3 regions of the Azospirillum sp. A26 genome follow, and region 1 is predicted to be linked to each of the others. Evidence: riboswitches for the same ligand, from Rfam matches in the RefSeq annotation. Region 1 holds a riboswitch; each other region holds the start of a gene.
The links. A riboswitch is a leader RNA that binds a small molecule or an ion and turns the genes downstream of it on or off. The one in region 1 is predicted to bind cobalamin.
Positions count from the first base shown of each region.

Region 1 (6,008 bases):
GGGCGATCACGTCGGCCGTGTTGAAGGGGTCGCCGCTATAGGCGCAGAGCATCGGCGCGGTTTCCTTCGCCAGCATCGCCATGGCCACCCGGTTCAGCAGTTGGCTGGCCTCTTCCGGACCATGTCCTTGAACACCTTCGCGATCACGCAGATGCAGAAGCAGAGCCATGGTCCCGGACAAATAGGCATGGCTGCATTCGTTGAAGGGACTGTCCTCGTCGGCAAGGCTATCTGGGACCATCCCCCACAGGCAGGCCATGCGCTGGATGTCGACGAAGTTGCGCAGCCGGATCAGGGTTTCGTCACGCCGGGATTGGCGATCTGCCACACGGAGGACCGCTTCCCGGTATTCGGCGACCACGGCCAGCTGGTCATGAGTCAGACCCGGAATGGGAAGGCCGTCCGCGGCCACGACGCTCGACCGGTGAGCGATCGCCCGCCCCGGCATGGCCGCGACCAGCAGAACACCGATAAGGCACGGCACCATCGCCTTCAACACCGGGAAGCGGTGCCCGCGATCTCCAGCCGGCTTTGTCCGGAGGCGGCAACGGAAACGCTGAATGGGCGTTTGCAAGGACTTCGCTCCTGTGTGCCGGAGTTTCCGGAAACACCTGGCGGCCGGAAAGCAAGAGGCCGGCATTTAGCCGGCCTCTCGTGATCATCGATCCGTCTTCTGAAACGTGGTCAGGCGGACCGGACCCGCAAGGCAGCGGCCCCACCGGTCCGGCCGACGAGCACCCGCTCGGCCAGGGCACCGAAAGCGAGGCCGATCACCGTCCACATCAGGAATTGGATGCCAAGCGAGGCGACGCGGAACTTCCACAGAAGAAGGGCGGGGAATTCCGACGGCACCTCGTTGATGTCCGGCAGCAGCGCGCTGACGACGGCGACGATGGCGACGAAGGCCACGGCGGCCAGGATGCCACCGTTCCAACCGCCCAGACGCACGGCCAGTGACCGCTGGAACGTCACAGCGAATGCGAGCGCCGCGATGGAGAAGACCATCATGAAGAAATACAGCCCGGTGCGGTAGCCGATGGTTTCCGGAACACCGACCGCCGGCGGGTTGGCGGGGTATTTCAGATCCGGGACGAGATAGATCGCCACGAACGCGGCAGCCGCCAGCAGGGCGGCGAGCGCACGCGGGCTCAGGCTGCCGATCCGGCCATAGGCGAAGGCGAACACCAGGGCGAACAGCCCGCCGATTCCAACCCCGTAGACCACGACTCCGGTCAGCAGGCCGATGGAGGCCTGGACCTCACGGCTGACCAGCTCGGGTTCGGCCGGTTCGCCGGCCTTCTGGGCCGCCTGTTCTTCAAGGGCGATCGCCTGCTCGACCATCGGTTCACCGAACACCCGGGCGAAGCCGAAGGCCAGCAATCCCGCGAGGATGCCGACCAGCATACCGCGCAGCAGCAAAGATCCGATCATGAGTCCAGCTCCGGCGTTCAGTGGCAGGGGAAGCCGAGGAGATGGCGGCCGTCATGCACGAACTCATGGACGTAGGAGCCGGAGAACAGAGCCATGGCCCCTTCCTCGACGCCGATGAAGTACAGCATCAGCAGGAACATGACCCCGCCGAAGATCGCCCAGGGGGCCAGTTCGCGCACGGGAATGGCAATCGGTTCATGGACTGGACGGGTGACGGACTGGCTCATGCCACAATCTCCTAGGGAAGTGTGCGTCCCGTTGAGGGTCTGTTCGGGGCGAGGAGCAGGTCTGACTTCCAATCCAACGGGCCAAGGCCGGGACCGGTCACAGCGGCGCAACCGTGCCGGACTTTCACCGGCTTCCACTCTTCGCATTTCACTGGCACCCTTACGCCCGCCCGTCCCAGGCGTCAATCCCGACCTCCCGCCGGATCGTCCATGACCGTTCGCCTCCTCCTGATCACCCATGCCGCGACGAGCGCGGTGCGTACGGCATCCTTCCCGCTCGACGAGCCTCTCGACACCATGGGGCTGGCAGACACCCAGGCTGCCGCAGCAACGCCTTTGCGGGTCGACCGATGCTGGAGCGGGCCGGAGCAGCGCACCCGGCAAACCGCAACTGCGCTCGGTCTCGACGCCGCCGTGAACCCGGAGCTGGCGGACTGGGACTGCGGCCGCTGGGCCGGCGCCACCCTGGCGGACCTGCACGCCCGGGAGGCCGAAGCGGTCGGCGCCTGGCTATCGTCGCCGGACGCCGCCCCCCATGGTGGCGAATCGCTGAACGACCTGCTGTCGCGCATCGGCCGCTGGCTGGACCAGCTGACGCCGGCCCCGCGGGTTGCGCGATCCACCCGCATCGTCGCCGTCACCCATCCGACGGTGGCCCGCGCGGCCGTCGTGCAGGCCTTGTGCGGTACCGCCGCATCCTTCTGGCGAATCGACATCGGGCCGCTGTCCCGCATCGAACTCGTCGGACAGCCGGGACGTTGGGGATTGCGCACGATCAGCCGCGCCGGCCGATGGGAGGAGGAAGCATCGGACGGGTCCTGACCGCCGGCAGCGTTGCTCAGCGGAGGGATCCAGCGCTTTACCCGGCACTGCACGGAAGCGATCCGTCGGCTTCGCACATTTGGGATCGTCTATTTCAGCTGAAAGCCACAGTGTAAACATTAACAATGCTTGCGTTTTATAAGTTGCATTATCCCTAGACAGCCGCTGATTCTATAATTTTAGGTTGAATTATCGTTTGGTACGATTGTTTCCTCACCAAGTAATTATGATGCGTCTCTGAAGGCATTGTGGATTGTACGTAGCTCCAACGTATGGGGTTATTCTTCCTGCACGTTTGGTATATCCACTAGCAAGATCCGTATACCGAATCGCTGACACCTTTTGCCTTCGGAACCAGTCGTTTCACGAGTGGATGCGGATGTTCGTGCCCTTTGGAGCCAACAAAACGGGAGACACCTCTCTCCCGAACGATGGGGGGATACGGTGAGACGCCTTCTCGCTTTAAGTCGAGACATAGACTGGATCAACGAACGGTTGGGTCATATCGCCAACTGGACCGTATTTGCCGCCTGCATGATCAGTGCTGGCAATGCCATTGTGCGATATACGTTCAATTATAGTTCAAATGCTTGGCTTGAAATCCAGTGGTACCTGTTCGGCGCCATGTTTATGCTCGGCGCTTCCTACACACTGAAGGTAAACGGCCATGTCCGGGTCGATCTGGTCTATGGCCACGTCAGCTCGAGAACCAAGCTCTGGATCGATGTGTTCGGCACCATCCTTTTCCTTTTGCCGATGACGATCATCATCGGCTGGCTGTCCTGGTCGATGTTCTTCTCGTCGCTGGTTTCGATGGAATATTCCAGCAATGCCGGCGGGCTGATCCGTTGGCCGATCAAGTTCTTCCTTCCCTTCGGCTTTCTGATGCTGACCGCCCAGGGATTGTCCGAGCTGATCAAACGGATCGCGGCCTTGCGCGGCGACGCGGACCTCGTCCAATCCTATGAGAGGCCCGTGCAATGATCCCCATGGACATGATGGCCCCGCTGATGTTCGGCGGGCTGGTGGTCTTCCTGCTGTTCGGCTATCCAGTCGCTTTCTCCCTCGGTGCGGTCGGCCTGTTCTTCGGCTTCATCGGTATCGAGCAGGGATTCTTCCAGACTTCGCTGCTACAGGCCCTTCCGGAACGGGTCTACGGCATCATGGGCAACGACCTGCTGCTGGCCATCCCCTTCTTCACCTTCATGGGAGCGATCCTGGAGCGCTGCGGACTGGCCGAGGATCTGCTCGACAGCATGGGGCAACTGTTCGGACCGATCCGCGGCGGCCTCGCCTATGCCGTAATTCTGGTCGGCGCCGTTCTCGGCGCGATCACCGGGACCGTCGCCGCGTCGGTGATCGCCATGGGCATGATCTCGCTGCCGATCATGATCCGGTACGGTTACAACATGCGGCTGGCCACCGGCGTCATCGCGGCGTCGGGAACGATCACCCAGCTCATCCCGCCGTCCCTGGTGCTGGTCGTGCTGGGTGACCAGCTCGGCAAGTCGGTCGGCGACATGTATGCCGGCGCGATCGGCCCGTCGATCGTCCAGGTCCTGCTGTTCTGCGCCTACATCGCCGTGCTCAGCATCGTGCGGCCGAACGACATGCCGGCCCTGCCGCCGGAATTCCGCACCCTGCGCGGCTGGCCCCTGATCTGGAAGTGCCTGTGGGGGATGGTTCCCTCGCTCGTGCTGATCTTTCTCGTGCTCGGCACCATCCTGATGGGGCTCGCCACGCCGACGGAAGGCGGTGCGATGGGGGCGGTCGGCGCCATGGTCCTGGCGGCGATGCACCGGCGCCTGAGCTGGCAACTGCTGTGGCAGGGGATGTCCACCACCATGGTGATCTCGACCATGGTCGTGTTCATCCTGGTTGGATCGACGGTGTTCGGCCTTGTCTTCCGCGGCGTGAACGGCGACCTGTGGATCGAGCATCTGCTGACCGGGCTGCCCGGCGGCGCCGTCGGTTTCCTGATATTTGTCAATATCTTCGTGTTCGTCTTGGCGTTCTTCCTAGACTTCTTCGAGATCGCCTTCATCATCATTCCGCTTCTGGCGCCGGTGGCTCAGAAGCTGGGCATCGATCTGGTGTGGTTCGGCGTGCTGCTCGGCGTGAACATGCAGACCTCCTTCATGCACCCGCCCTTTGGCTTCGCCCTATTCTATCTGCGTGGGATCGCCCCGCCGGAGGTGAAGAGTCGCGATATCTATTGGGGTGCCATACCCTGGGTCGGCTTGCAGCTCATCATGGTGGGAATCGTGATCGCCTTCCCCTCGCTGGTGACGAGCTTCCTGGATGCCGAACCCGACATCGATCTCGACACGATCAAGATCGAGATTCCGCTGAGCGAGGACAATGCTCTTCCGCCATTCCCGGATCAGGAAAGCAGTCCGAACGATGATTTGATGAAGCAACTCCAGAAATGAATCGCCACGGCTGCCAGCATGGCAGCCGTGTTTTTTCTACTCGGGAGAACCTCATGCATCAGGGTGGAATGCACCAAGCGGGAGACAGTGGAGGGGCCGACCCACAGGCACTTGAGCCTCTCCACACACTTGTCCCAGCGATCATCGATCAAGGCGGCTTGGTTCGCCAGGACGCACCCTATTGGTTGGTTCTTGAGGCCGCCCGATTGGCTCTTATCGAACCTGTCGGTTTAACCGGTCGCTGGCAGCTGTCGAATGCAGGAGTGGAGATGTACACAAGGCCACCTCAAGAGAGGTCATAGCCTTCGTTGACACCCATCCCAATCACACAGTCTTCCCAGTCATATCGGATGCGCGTCAGGGAGATATGGTATGGATAGGCCTGAGCTAAAGCTATTACCTGAACATGTTCGCGCTGCACGAGCTCTCCTTGATTTCAGCCAGAAGGAGATGGCTAAGCGCGGAAAATTTGCCAAGAGAACAATCATAGACTTCGAGCGAGGATTGGCAAACACACGCCCAGCCACCAAGAAGAAAATATACGATTTTCTCGTTGGCGCGGGAATTGAGTGCATCAGCGATGGCCAATATCGGGGAACGGGGGGGATTGGCGTGCGTATCATTCATAAATTGAAGCCATAATTTTCGTGCCGTTCGATCCGCAATAGGATCCGCCCTTGATTTTATGGCAGATGCTCAAGGACGCTTGCCAGCCACAGCTGGCGAGCCCATCTGACAGACAAGACCACTGTCTGGCGCCGCGCCACAACCAAGTCGAGTACGATGGCGCTCAGGTTGCTGGATCCAATGCAACTCCAAAACAGCGTTGTTGCGCCACACCGGGCAACCCGATCGCGCCCATCTTCTGGGTGGATAGCGTCTTTTCTCGATGGTCGGCGCGATCCGGGGACATTCTTCTGCACCGATCTGTCGGAGCACCACGCATCATCCTGGAATTGTTCAACCGCAACTGGGAAATGAATACAGCTATGAAGAGAATCTGGCTGATCTCGGCATTAAAACCCCGCGACAGTAAGGCGATGCAGCGGTGGTCCGAACCGCCTTTACGTGGTTGGGTCTTTACTCATTGATTACG
Region 1 is NZ_CP170478.1:229,579-235,586, reverse strand. It holds gene ABNQ39_RS37060 (hypothetical protein) at 1-574, opposite strand, end outside; gene ABNQ39_RS37055 (CbtA family protein) at 685-1,431, opposite strand; gene ABNQ39_RS37050 (CbtB domain-containing protein) at 1,449-1,658, opposite strand; cobalamin riboswitch at 1,696-1,835, opposite strand; gene ABNQ39_RS37045 (histidine phosphatase family protein) at 1,869-2,480, shown strand; gene ABNQ39_RS37040 (TRAP transporter small permease subunit) at 2,925-3,464, shown strand; gene ABNQ39_RS37035 (TRAP transporter large permease) at 3,461-4,912, shown strand; gene ABNQ39_RS37030 (hypothetical protein) at 5,590-6,003, shown strand.

Region 2 (6,008 bases), on a different replicon from region 1:
GGCTGCGGGGCCGGTCCAGCCGTCATAGGCGCCGAAGCGCGGGACGGGGGCCGGGTCCTCATGGGGCAGCGGCGTTCCGGCCAGCGTCGTGGCGCAGGCCAGCAGATGGCCCATGTTGGCCGGGCCGCCCTCGGTGAAATAGCGCCACAGCCGGTCGGCGGTGGCCGGCGGAACGGTGCCGTAGGCGGTCAGGTTCGGGTCGGGCTGCGCCTCTCCCGACAGGACGGCGAGCGGGATGCCGCGCTCGCGGCAGAGGGCGGACAGGCGGTCGAGGCCGTAGCGCCAGTAACCGCTGCCGCCGAGCAGGCGCAGGACCACCAGCTTGGCCTTGGCGACCACAGTGTCGGCGTAGAGATCGACCGACAGCGGATGGCCGAGCCGGTTGAGGTTGGCGAGGCGGAGACCAGGCAGCCGCTCGCGGCCCGCCCGCCATGCGGCGGCGAGCGCGGTCAGGTCGCTGTCGGAAAAGGACAGCATGACGAGGTCGGCCGGCGTCTGCCCCAGATCTTCCGCCTGGGGGCCGGCGTCCAGTTCGTCCTGGCGGGCGGCAAGCAGGTGCATGGTCTGATGTCCAGGGGCGACCGCCCCCTCCCCCTCGAAAAACGGTGAAGGTCAAGGAGGGGGCGGTCGCCGCACTACTCTAACTCTTACCCGAAACTTTTACCCAACGACCGCCCGCGTCACCGCATCGCGGTCCAGCCCGGTCTCGCCGATCACCACCAGACGGCTGCGGCGCTCCTCGCCCGCCTTCCACAGCCGGTCGTAGTGGGTCTGGATGCGGGTGCCGACACCCTGGACCAGCAGGCGCATCGGCTTGCCGGGCACGTCGATGAAGCCCTTCAGGCGCAGAACGCCATGCAGGCCGGCGACCTTCTCCAGCGTCATCGCCAGGGCGGCCGGATCGGGCTGCGCCGGCAACTCCATCACGAAGCTGGTGAAGTCGTCGTGGTCGTGGCCCTCTTCACCGTCATGATGGCTGGGACGGTTGGCAAGATCGTCCTCCACCGCCGCACCGACACCGAGCAGAACCAGCGGATCGACCGCACCCTGGGAGGCACGGACCAGCTTGGCGTCGCGGCCGACCGTGTGGGCGAGGGCGCCGCGGATCAGCTCCTCGACACGGGCGAGGTCGCCGTCGGCCAGCAGATCGGTCTTGTTGACGACGATCAGGTCGGCGCAGAGCAGCTGGTCCTCGAACACCTCCTCGATCGGCGTTTCGTGGTCGACGGTGCCGGCGGCGTCGCGCTGGGCCTCCAGCGCGGCCGGATCGGGGGCGAAGCGGCCCTCCGCGGCGGCCGAGGCGTCCACCACGGCGATGACGCCGTCGACCGTGACCCGCGTCTTGATCGCCGGCCAGTTGAAAGCCTGGACCAGCGGCTTGGGCAAGGCGAGGCCGCTGGTCTCGATCACGATGTGCTCGGGCGGGTCCGGGCGGGCCAGCAGCTTCTCGATGGCCGGGACGAAGTCGTCGGCGACGGTGCAGCACAGGCAGCCGTTCGCCAGTTCGATCACGTCGTCTTCGGTGCAGGTCGGGTTGCCGCAGGCGCGCAGGATGTCGCCGTCGATGCCGACATCGCCGAACTCGTTGATGATCAGCGCCAGCCGGCGGCCGTCGGCCTTTTCCAGCAGGCCGCGGATCAGCGTGGTCTTTCCGGCGCCGAGGAAGCCGGTGATGACGGTCGCCGGAACCTTGCCGGCGGCCGTTTTCGCAAGAGCGGACATGGGATGGAGCCTCCTTAACGCGCGCCGGGCTGAACCCGCAGGGCCGGCTGCCGTTCGGCCGGTTCGACCACGCCGCTCATCAGCCAGCCGCAGACGGAGCCGAGGATCGCCCAGAACAGGGCGGCGGATCCGAGCGAGGCGGTGACGAAGCGGGCGGCCAGTTCCGGCGGAACGGCACCCTCGGCGCTTTCCGGATGGGGGGCGCCGATCAGATGGGGCAGCGCTGCGGCCAGAACGGCGACGGCGATGACCAGACGGTTGCGGGCGAAGGCGAGGGCGGCGATGCCGACGCCGGCACCGGCCGCGGCGGTCAGCCACCAAAGCTGACGCAGCTCCAGCTCGGCCCCGGCCATGCCCGGCAGCTCCGGGGCCAGACCGAAGGACGGGGCCAGCGAGACGGCGACGAAGCCGCCCATGCCCCAGACCAGCCCGCGGCGGGCATCGACCGGCCGGCCGGCCAGCAGGATCGCGGCCGCCAGCAGCAGCGCATAGGCGACACCGGCGATCAGGTTGGCGGCGATGGTCAGGCCGATGCGCTGCATCGCCTCGTCCAGGGTGACCGGCACGCCTTCGCCGATCTCGCGCACGGGGCCATGCTGGTGGCCTTCGGCGTGGCTGGCGGCCGGAGCCCCAGCCGGAGCGGCAGTCGTAGGCGCGGCGGTTGCGGGAGGCGGGGTCACCACCTCGTATTTCTCGGCTTCGAGGATCAGCGGGACGGTCGTCGCCTGCTGAACGACGGAAGCGGCCGTGCCGGAGAGCACGCCCGCGACCAGAGCGGCTGTGAACAGCCGCCGGATCAGATCCATGACCCGCTGCTTAGTGGCAGGGGAACGCGAAGGAATGACGGGCGTCGTGCGCCGCATCGTGGATCTGCTGCGGCTGGGCGAAGCCGACGCCGTACAGCAGGAAGCTGCCGAGCAGGATCGCGGCAAAGGCGGCGACCGCAGTCTGGGCGGCGCTGCGGGTCGCGGAACTGGCGGCAGCGGCGTTCATCGAACGGGCATTCATAGAAAACATCCTTGTTCTCCCGCCACACCCGGCGGGGTTGGAAAAGGTCGGTCAAGTCCGCCGGCAGGTTTCCTGGCTCGCGGGTCGCTGCATCGCCGTCCGCCTTCCCGGCCGCGGAGGGCCAGTGGCATGATGGACGGGATGCTCGCCGCTTACAGTTGCGGGGGCAGCCGCGGCATTGGCGCTTCCGGGGATCCCGGAAAGCTCCGCACCGCATTCCCTATTATCCCCGCCGCCCGTCAGGACGGGCAGGGCACCGTTGGACAGCCACCATCGCAGTGCCGCGCCCGTTTGGCAAGCCCACAATAAGGCGTCTGCCACACGGACGATCTTGCATGCAGACACTTTGGATGCTGTCATGTTTTGTAGACAGAGTGTCCAGGGATCCGACACTTTCCGACGCAAGGGTGTCGGCCAGGGGGAGGACGCCGCAGCGAAACCCGCGGAGAAACAATGGGTCAGGCGGCCCGGCCGAAGCGACCCCGCATGTGGCATGCTTCGTGCGTACAACAATCGGTGAAACGTCCCGCCGCACGGCGGCCGCCGGGCATATGCCCGGGACATAAGGACGAACGGGAGGAGAATTCGCGACCGATGAACGCCGCACCGAACGACGACATCATCCTGGAAGCGCGTGGTCTGACGAAGGAGTTCAAGGGGTTCGTGGCGGTGAAGGAGGTGAACCTGCAAGTGAAGCGGGGCACCATCCACGCGCTGATCGGCCCGAACGGCGCCGGCAAGAGCACGGTGTTCAACCTGCTGACCAAATTCCTGACACCGACGCGCGGCCAGATCCTCTACAAGGGCCGTGACATCACCCGCACCAAGCCGGCCGACATCGCGCTGATGGGGCTGGTCCGCTCCTTCCAGATCTCGGCCGTCTTCCCGCATCTCAGCGTGCTGGAGAATGTCCGCGTCGCGCTGCAACGGCCGCTCGGCACCAGCTTCCATTTCTGGAAGTCCGAATCGTCGCTCCACGACCTGCACGGCCGGGCGCTGGAGCTGATCGAGGCGGTCAACCTCACCCCTTGGGCCGGCCATCTGGCGGCCGAGCTGCCCTATGGCCGCAAGCGCGCGCTGGAGATCGCCACCACCCTGGCGCTCGACCCGGAGGTGATGCTGCTCGACGAGCCGCTGGCCGGCATGGGCCATGAGGACATCGAGGGCACCGCAGCACTCATCAAGCGCGTCGCCGCCGACCGCACCGTGCTGATGGTGGAACACAATCTGTCGGTCGTCGCCCATCTGTCGGACACGATCACCGTGCTCCGCCGCGGCGAGATCCTGGCGGAAGGGCCCTACGAGGTCGTCTCGAAGAACCCTCAGGTGATGGAAGCATATATGGGGACCGGACATGCCTGACGGGATGCAGACGAAGACTGCCATGCTGGAGATCGCCGACCTGCACGGCTTCTACGGCGAGAGCCATGTGCTGCACGGCGTCAGCCTGGAGGTGCGCCACGGCGAGGTGGTGACGCTGCTGGGCCGCAACGGCGCCGGCAAGACCTCGACCATGCGCGCCATCATGGGCATCATGGGCAAGCGCACCGGCTCGATCCGCTTCCAGGGCACCGAGCTGATCGGCATGGCGCAGCACAAGATCCCCCGCCTCGGCATCGGCTATGTGCCGGAGGAGCGCGGCATCTTCTCCAGCCTCAGCGTGGACGAGAACCTGACGTTGCCGCCGGTGGTCAAGGAGGGCGGGATGACGGTCCCGCAGATCCACGAGCTGTTCCCCAACCTGAAGGGCCGCGGCTCGACCCAGGGCACGCGGCTGTCGGGCGGCGAGCAGCAGATGCTGGCCATCGCCCGCATCCTGCGCACCGGCGCCACGCTGATCCTGCTGGACGAGCCGACCGAGGGGTTGGCTCCCGTCATCATCGAGCAGATCGGCGTGGCGGTGCGGGCGCTCAAGGCACGCGGCTTCACCATCGTGCTGGTGGAGCAGAATTTCCGCTTCGCCGCCACCATCGCCGACCGCCATTACGTGATGGAGGAAGGCCATGTGGTCGACATGATCCCCAACGACCAGCTCCACGCCAACATGGACAAGCTGCACACCTATCTCGGCGTGTAGGCGCTCCAGCCCCCGATATCGCCGGCGCGAATGCCGTCCCGACCCCATCGAAGGGCAGGGCGGCGAACCGCCGGATCCGTGCCCGATTGCCTGCTTCAGGCACGGCAGAGGGACCCACGATGGGACCCGGCCGCCAATAAAACCAAGAGGGAGAGACCTTCCGATGCGCACGCTTCTTCTCGCCGGCACCGCCCTGCTGACGCTCGCCGGGACTGTAGTTCCGGCTTCCGCCCAGGTGTCGGACAACGTCATCCGCATCGGCGTGCTGAACGACCGTTCCGGCATCTACGCCGATCTGGCCGGCGAAGGCTCCGCCATCGCCGCGCGGATGGCGGCGGAGGAGTTCGGCAACAAGGTCGCCGGCGCGCCCGTCGAGATCGTCGTCGCCGACCACCAGAACAAGGCCGACATCGCCGCGTCGAAGGCGCGCGAGTGGGTCGACACCGGTGGCGTCGACGTCATCGCCGACGTGCCGAACTCCGCCGCCGCCCTGGCGGTGCAGGGCATCACCAAGGACAAGAAGCGCATCTTCCTGATGTCCGGTCCGGGCGCCACCGCGCTCAGCGGTGCGCAGTGCAGCCCCTACGGCTTCCAGTGGACCTACGACAACTACGCCATGGCCGCCGGCACCGGCCGCGCGCTCTATGAGCAGGGCAAGAAGAAGTGGTTCTTCGTGACCGCCGACTACGCCTTCGGCCAGTCGCTGGAGGAGGAGACCACCAAGATGGTGAAGTCGCTCGGCGGCACCATCTCCGGCTCGGTTCGCCATCCGCTCGGCACGTCGGACTTCTCGTCCTTCCTGTTGCAGGCGCAAGGCTCGGGCGCCGACGTCATCGGTCTGGCGAATGCCGGCGGCGACACCGTCAACGCGGTCAAGCAGGCCGCGGAGTTCGGCATCACCCAGTCGGGCCAGAGCCTGGCCGGCCTCTTGATGTTCATCACCGATGTGCATGCGCTGGGCCTGCAATCGGCGCAGGGGCTGATGCTGACCACCGGCTTCTATTGGGACAACGACGACCAGACCCGCGAGTGGTCGAAAAAGTTCGAGGCTAAGGCCGGCAAGAAGCCGACCATGGTGCAGGCCGGCGTCTATTCGGCGGTGAAGCATTACCTGAAGGCGGTCGAGGCGGCGAAGACCGATGACGCCGACAAGGTGTCCGCCAAGATGCGCGAACTGCCGGTCGAGGACATGTTCGCCAAG
Region 2 is NZ_CP170476.1:350-6,357, forward strand. It holds partial or broken gene ABNQ39_RS30860 (cobaltochelatase subunit CobN) at 1-561, opposite strand, end outside; gene cobW (cobalamin biosynthesis protein CobW) at 661-1,722, opposite strand; gene ABNQ39_RS30870 (CbtA family protein) at 1,737-2,528, opposite strand; gene ABNQ39_RS30875 (CbtB domain-containing protein) at 2,539-2,730, opposite strand; cobalamin riboswitch at 2,776-3,006, opposite strand; gene ABNQ39_RS30880 (ABC transporter ATP-binding protein) at 3,325-4,092, shown strand; gene ABNQ39_RS30885 (ABC transporter ATP-binding protein) at 4,085-4,807, shown strand; gene ABNQ39_RS30890 (ABC transporter substrate-binding protein) at 4,971-6,008, shown strand, end outside.
Region 2: another riboswitch for cobalamin. It lies ahead of ABNQ39_RS30875 (CbtB domain-containing protein); the one in region 1 lies ahead of ABNQ39_RS37050 (CbtB domain-containing protein).

Region 3 (6,008 bases), on a different replicon from region 1:
GGAACCATGGCGGGAATGACCACAGCCTCGGCCACGCCGTCCCGCTCCAGATCCGCAAGCACGCCGAGCAATGCGGGGCCGGACAGGTCGGCATAGGCGGTTGCGACCGTAACGGTTTCGCCGCGCGCCGCCTGCCGGGCGGCCAGAGCCGATGCGAGCGCCTTCAGGTTCTGCCCATGGTCGAAGGAGGCGCGCCCGTACAAGACGATGGCGCGCCTGGATGGCGGGTTCGCCGGGGTCTCCGTCATAGCGTGCCTCTCCGCCGCATCAGCCACAGGAAGAAGGTGCCGCCGACCAGTGCCGTGACGATGCCGACCGGAATCTCGCGCGGGGCGAACAGGGACCGGGCAGCGACGTCCACCCACAGCAGAAGCAGCGCCCCGCCCAGCGCGGCCACCGGCAGCAATGCCCGCAAATGTCCGCCGACCAGCATCCGCGCGATGTGGGGCACCACAAGCCCGACGAAGCCAATGCCGCCGCAGGCCGACACCAGAGCCCCGGTCATCAGGGCGGTGACGAGGAAAAGCTCCAGCCGCAGGCGGCCCGGATCGGTGCCGAGCGAGCGGGCCGCGTCGTCGCCCAGCGCCAGCGTGTTGACGGTTTCCGCCCGCAGCCACAGCCACAGCAGACCGCCGACGACCAGACCCGCCGGAATGGGCAGCACGCTCCAGCGCGCGGTGCCGAAGCCGCCCATCATCCAGAACAGCGCGGCGTCGGCGCCGCGATCCGTCGCCAGGACGATCAGGACATTGGTGACGGCGTGCAGGATGAAGGCGACCGCGACACCGGTCAGCACCAGCCTTTCACCGGTCACCACGCCGTCGCGCCCGCGCGCCGCGGCGAAGACGACCAGCATCGCCGCGAGCGCACCGAGGAAGGCGGCGACCGGCAAACCCAGCATTCCGGCGACCGCACCGGCGTAGAGCAGAACGGTCACCGCCCCCACCGAGGCTCCGGCCGACACGCCGAACAGATAGGGGTCGGCCAGCGGGTTACGCGTCAGCACCTGAAGCACGGCTCCCACCGCCGCCAGTCCGGCCCCGGCCAGCGCGCTCAGCAGAACGCGCGGCACCCGCAATTCCCAGACGATGTTGCGCTCGGCCCGGCTGGCGTCGGCGGGCGGGGCCAGCGCCGGCCACAACTCGTGCAGGACGACCGCCCAGACCTTCGGGATGGGGACGCGGGCGGCGCCGAAGCCGACGGCAGCCACCACGGACAGGGCCAGCACGGCGGCCAGGAGCAGGGACAGGCCCAGCAGGCGGGAGCGGTTCATGGTGTGAATCGCTCCGGGTGCAGGGTCCGCGCCATCCGCTCCAGCGCCTCGACATTGCGGGTGGAGGGTGTCTGCTCGGCATAGGTCAGCACGATGAACTGCCGTTTGCGCACGGCCTCGACGTCGGCCAGTTGCGGTGCCGAGGTCAGATGGCGGATGGCGTCCTCGGCCGGGATCCGGTGGGCGCTGACGATGATCCATTGTGGATCGCGCCGCACCATCTCCTCCCAGCTCACCCGGACATAGCTGTCGGGGATGTCATCGAAGATGTTGCGCCCGCCGGCCAGCTCCATCAGCAGGCTGGTCATTCCTTCGCGCCCCACCGACAAGGGGGCCGCGTCGGTGTGGCACTGGTCGCAATACATCACGCGCGGCCGGTCGGCGACGGCACCGACACGCTCGGTGACGGCAGCGACCCGGCGGCGGAAATCGGTGACCATGGCCTCGGCACGCTCCGTCACGCCGAAGACGGCGCCCAGCGCCAGCAGATCGGCATAGAGCGTATCCATGCCGATCGGCTCGCGCGGGCCGATGCGGATGCAGCTTTCCCGCAGCGTGTAGGTCGCCACGCCCATCTCGGCCAGCCGGGCCGGGGTGAAGCCGCGCGCCTCGTTGAAGCCATAGCTCCAGCCGGCGAACAGGAAGTCTGGATTGACCGACAGCACCGCCTCCAGCGTCGGCGCGCGGTCGGGCAGCCGGGGCAGCGCCGCGACCACGCCCGGCGCGGCGACCAGCCGGTGCTCCACCCCCTCGATGCCGGAAACGGCGACCAGCCGGTCGGCGAGGCCGAGGTCCAGCATGGTCTGGGTCATGTTGGTGTCGTGGACTATCGGCCGCTTCGGCGCCGCGGCGAAGCGGGCGGTCTGGAAGCAGTTGGCGACCTCGACCGGATAGGATTGGGCAAGGGCGGCGCCGGCTTGCAGGGCGAGGGCCAGGGCAAAAGGCGGAACGCCCCGGAGAATGCGTCTCATCGTGGTGACTCCGTCAGGGGCGACAGGTCGATGCGCAGCCGGCCGTCCTGGGGGCGGCGGTCCACCGTCGCGGCGACGCGGTAGACGGCGGTCAGCCGGTCGGGGGTCAGCGCCTCCTCCGGCGCGGCATCGGCCTGGAGCCGTCCGTCGGCCAGCAGCAGGATGCGGTCGCACCAGCGGGCCGCCAACTCGATGTCGTGCAGCGTCGCCACCACGGTGATGCCGAGCGCGCGCACGAGGTCGAGCACGGCGAAACGGTGGTGGATGTCCAAATGGTTGGTCGGTTCGTCGAGCAGCAGGATACGTGGACGCTGGGCCAGGGCGCGGGCGATCATCACCCGCTGGCGCTCGCCGCCCGACAGCTGTTCGACCGCACGCCCGGCCAGCCCGGACAGTTCCAGCCGGTCCAGCGCGTCCTCGACGATGGCGCTGTCCTCCGCCCCGGCCCCGGCGAAAGGGGAGCGGCGGTGGACGAGCCGCCCCATGCCGACCACGTCGCGCACGGTGAAGCCGAGTGCGGCGGTGGAATCCTGGGCCTGGAGCGCCAGCCGGCGGGCCAGTTCGACCGGCCGCAGGGCGCGCGGATCGTCGCCGTCGATGACGGCCCGGCCGGCGGACGGGGTTTGCAGGCCGGCGAGGCAGCGCAGCAGCGTGGTCTTGCCCGAGCCGTTGGGCCCGAGAATGCCGAGGATTTCTCCGCCGGGAACCGAAAAGCCGATGTCCGACAGGACCATGCGGTCGGCCAGCCGGCAGCTCAACCGTTCCACCGTGATGGCGGGGGGAGGGACCGGTTCCTCTGTGGGGAAGGGTGCTGACGCCATCCGTGCTTCCTGTCTTTGCGGACGGGGAGGCATGGCGGACGTCTTGCGGAGCATGCGACGCGACCGGAGCGGAGTCCGGGCACACGCATGGCAAGCGTTCCACCGGGACACCCCGCCCGAGGACGTTTCGTTGTGGTGCTGGCAGGTCTCCTGGCTTGCGGGTCGTCGCCGTTCCGTCGGGCCTTCCCAGCGCCGATGGGCGCCAGTGGCTTGAAATGACGGTACGGCTCACCGCTCACAGTTGCGGGGGCAGCCCCGGCCTCACCGCATTCCCCTTTGCAGGGTCGGCGGCTCACCGGGTTCCCTCTTAGCTTCCGGCGGCGAACCACCGGAAGAACCAGAACCGGGACCATTCATGAGCGACGCGGCGCCCCCGGTCAAGCTTTGCGAACGAACGAAAGCATCGGAGAGTCCATATTCAAAATGTTATGTTATAACGTTACATATCGTGCCATCCTGCGGTCTGCAAGGAGAAGTTCGCCGTCAGAACCGGGCATCGAAGCCGGGCGTCGGATCTGGGCCCTGCGGGAAAATGCCGCTGATCCCGAGTGCGGCACTTCGGTTAATGTCCCGCACCCAATGCGTGCGATTGCACGCAAAATGGATCGATGCACGGATCGGCATGACCGCGACCCAGGACAGACTGCGACCCACGCGACGGGCCGGCCTTGCGGCCGGTGCGATTGCGCTGCTGTTGCAGGTCGTCGCCTGGGCCTGGATGCCCGCCGTCATCGCATCCGCCACTGCGGCCGAGAGCAGCCGGATCGTCATCTGCACGCCGGACGGGTTCAAGACCGTGGTAATGGACGACCACGGAATGGCAGGCGATCCGGCAGGCGACGAGAGCGATTTGGGCCAAGGCGATCTGCTGATGTCCGGCGGTTCCTGTCCGCTCTGTCCGCTGATCGGCGGACTGGCGCTGCCGCCGCCGGATTTGCGGATGACGCGCGCGTCGGTCGGGCGCCACAGCCCGGAAGTCTTGCCCGGCGACGTGATCGCCGCCGGCTGGTTCCTTTCCACCCTCCAGGCCCGCGCGCCACCGGTCTGAGGCCGGAGTTGCGGGATCGCCGTGCGGGATGTCCCTCGCGGCGATCCACCCTTGCCGACCTTCCCTGTTTGCAGCCTTGCACATTCTTCGCGCCGATGGCGTGGGGCCGTGTTCGGCTGGCCTCAGATCGAGATATCTCATGATGTTGCGTTTCGCCGCGGCCGGCGCCCTGCGCGCTGCCCTGCTGTCCGGTGCTGCCCTCACCGCACTGTTCCCCGTCGCTGTCTCCGCCCAGACCGTTACGCCGCTTGCCCAATCGCTTCCGGCGATTTCCGTGATCGCAGGCCCGGACGATGCCCTGGCCGCCGGCACCACCCTGGGCGGGGATGGGCTGGCCGCCCGTCGGCCCGCCACTGGCGATGTCGCGGCCCTGCTGCGCGGCCTGCCAGGCGTCAGCCTCTACGGCAATGGCGGCGTGTCGAGCCTGCCGGCGCTGAACGGGCTGGGTGCCGACCGCGTCAATGTGCTGGTCGACGGTGCGCCCATTGCCCCCGCCTGCCCCAACCAGATGAACCCGGCGCTGTCCACCATCACGCCGACGCGCCTGTCCAAGATCGAGGTCCTGGCCGGGATCACGCCGGTCAGCGCCGGCGGCGACAGCATCGCCGGCACCATCGCCGCCGAAAGCGCGCCTCCGGTCTTCGCTCCGGCGGGCGAGGCGGTGCACAGCGAGGGCAAGCTGTCGGCCTCCTACCGGTCCAACGGCCGCGGCGTGACGGGGGCCGCCGAGGCGTCCGTCGCCACCGACAGCCTCAGCCTGGGCTACAGCGGATCCTGGAGCCGGGCCGGGAACTACAAGGCCGGCAACGGCCAGACCGTCCGCTCGACCCTCTACAACATGCAGGACAATGCGGTGACGTTCGGGGCGCGCCGCGACGGGCATCAGGTTACGCTGCAGGGCGGCATCCAGACCATGCCCTACCAGGGCTTTCCCACCCAGCGCATGGATCTGACCGACAACCGCACCGTCTTCCTGAACGGCCGGTACGAAGGGGCCTTCGACTGGGGAACGCTCGACGCCCGCGCCAACTGGCGGCGGACGCGGCACACCATGAATTTCCTGGAGGACAAGGGTGGCAGCGCCGGCGGCGGCATGCCGATGGACACGCTGACCACCGACGCCGGCTATTCGCTCAAGGCGACGCTGCCGCTGTCGGCACGCGACACCCTGCGCGTCGGCACCGAGTTGCGTCATACCCATCTCGACGATTGGTGGGACCCGGTGGCCGGCAGCAGCATGATGAGTCCGCTGACCTACTGGAACGTCAAGGACGGCACCCGCAACCGCCTCGGCACCTTCGCCGAGTGGGAGGCCGCCTGGTCGCCGGCCTGGACGACGCTGCTCGGCGTGCGCAACGACGTGGTGTGGATGGACACCGGCGCGGTGCAGCCCTATTCCTGGCAGAACAGCCTCGGCATGGGCATGGGGGGCATGATGCCGATGGCCAACCCCGATGCGGCCGACGCGCGCGCCTTCAACGCCCGCGGCCGTGGCCGCACCGACGTCAATTTCGACGCGACGGCCCTGGTCCGCTACACCCCCTCCGACACCAGCGCAATCGAAGCCGGCTATGCCCGCAAGACCCGCTCGCCGAACCTTTACGAGCGCTACGCCTGGGGCACCGGCGGGATGTCGAGCAGCATGAACGGCTGGTTCGGCGACGCCAACGGCTATGTCGGCAACCCCGACCTCAAGCCGGAGGTCGCCAACACCGTCAGCACCACCCTGTCACTGCACGATGCCGCCCGCAAATCCTGGGAGGTCAAGCTGACCCCCTATTACACCTATGTGCAGGATTTCATCGACGTCGAGCGGATCGGCACGCTGAGCAACGGCTTCGTCAAGCTGCGCTTCGCCAACCATGACGCCATCCTGGTCGGCGCCAACCTGTCGG
Region 3 is NZ_CP170473.1:578,739-584,746, reverse strand. It holds gene ABNQ39_RS17095 ((2Fe-2S) ferredoxin domain-containing protein) at 1-248, opposite strand, end outside; gene ABNQ39_RS17090 (FecCD family ABC transporter permease) at 245-1,273, opposite strand; gene ABNQ39_RS17085 (ABC transporter substrate-binding protein) at 1,270-2,244, opposite strand; gene ABNQ39_RS17080 (ABC transporter ATP-binding protein) at 2,241-3,065, opposite strand; cobalamin riboswitch at 3,189-3,422, opposite strand; gene ABNQ39_RS17075 (DUF2946 family protein) at 3,688-4,113, shown strand; gene ABNQ39_RS17070 (TonB-dependent receptor) at 4,253-6,008, shown strand, end outside.
Region 3: another riboswitch for cobalamin. It lies ahead of ABNQ39_RS17080 (ABC transporter ATP-binding protein); the one in region 1 lies ahead of ABNQ39_RS37050 (CbtB domain-containing protein).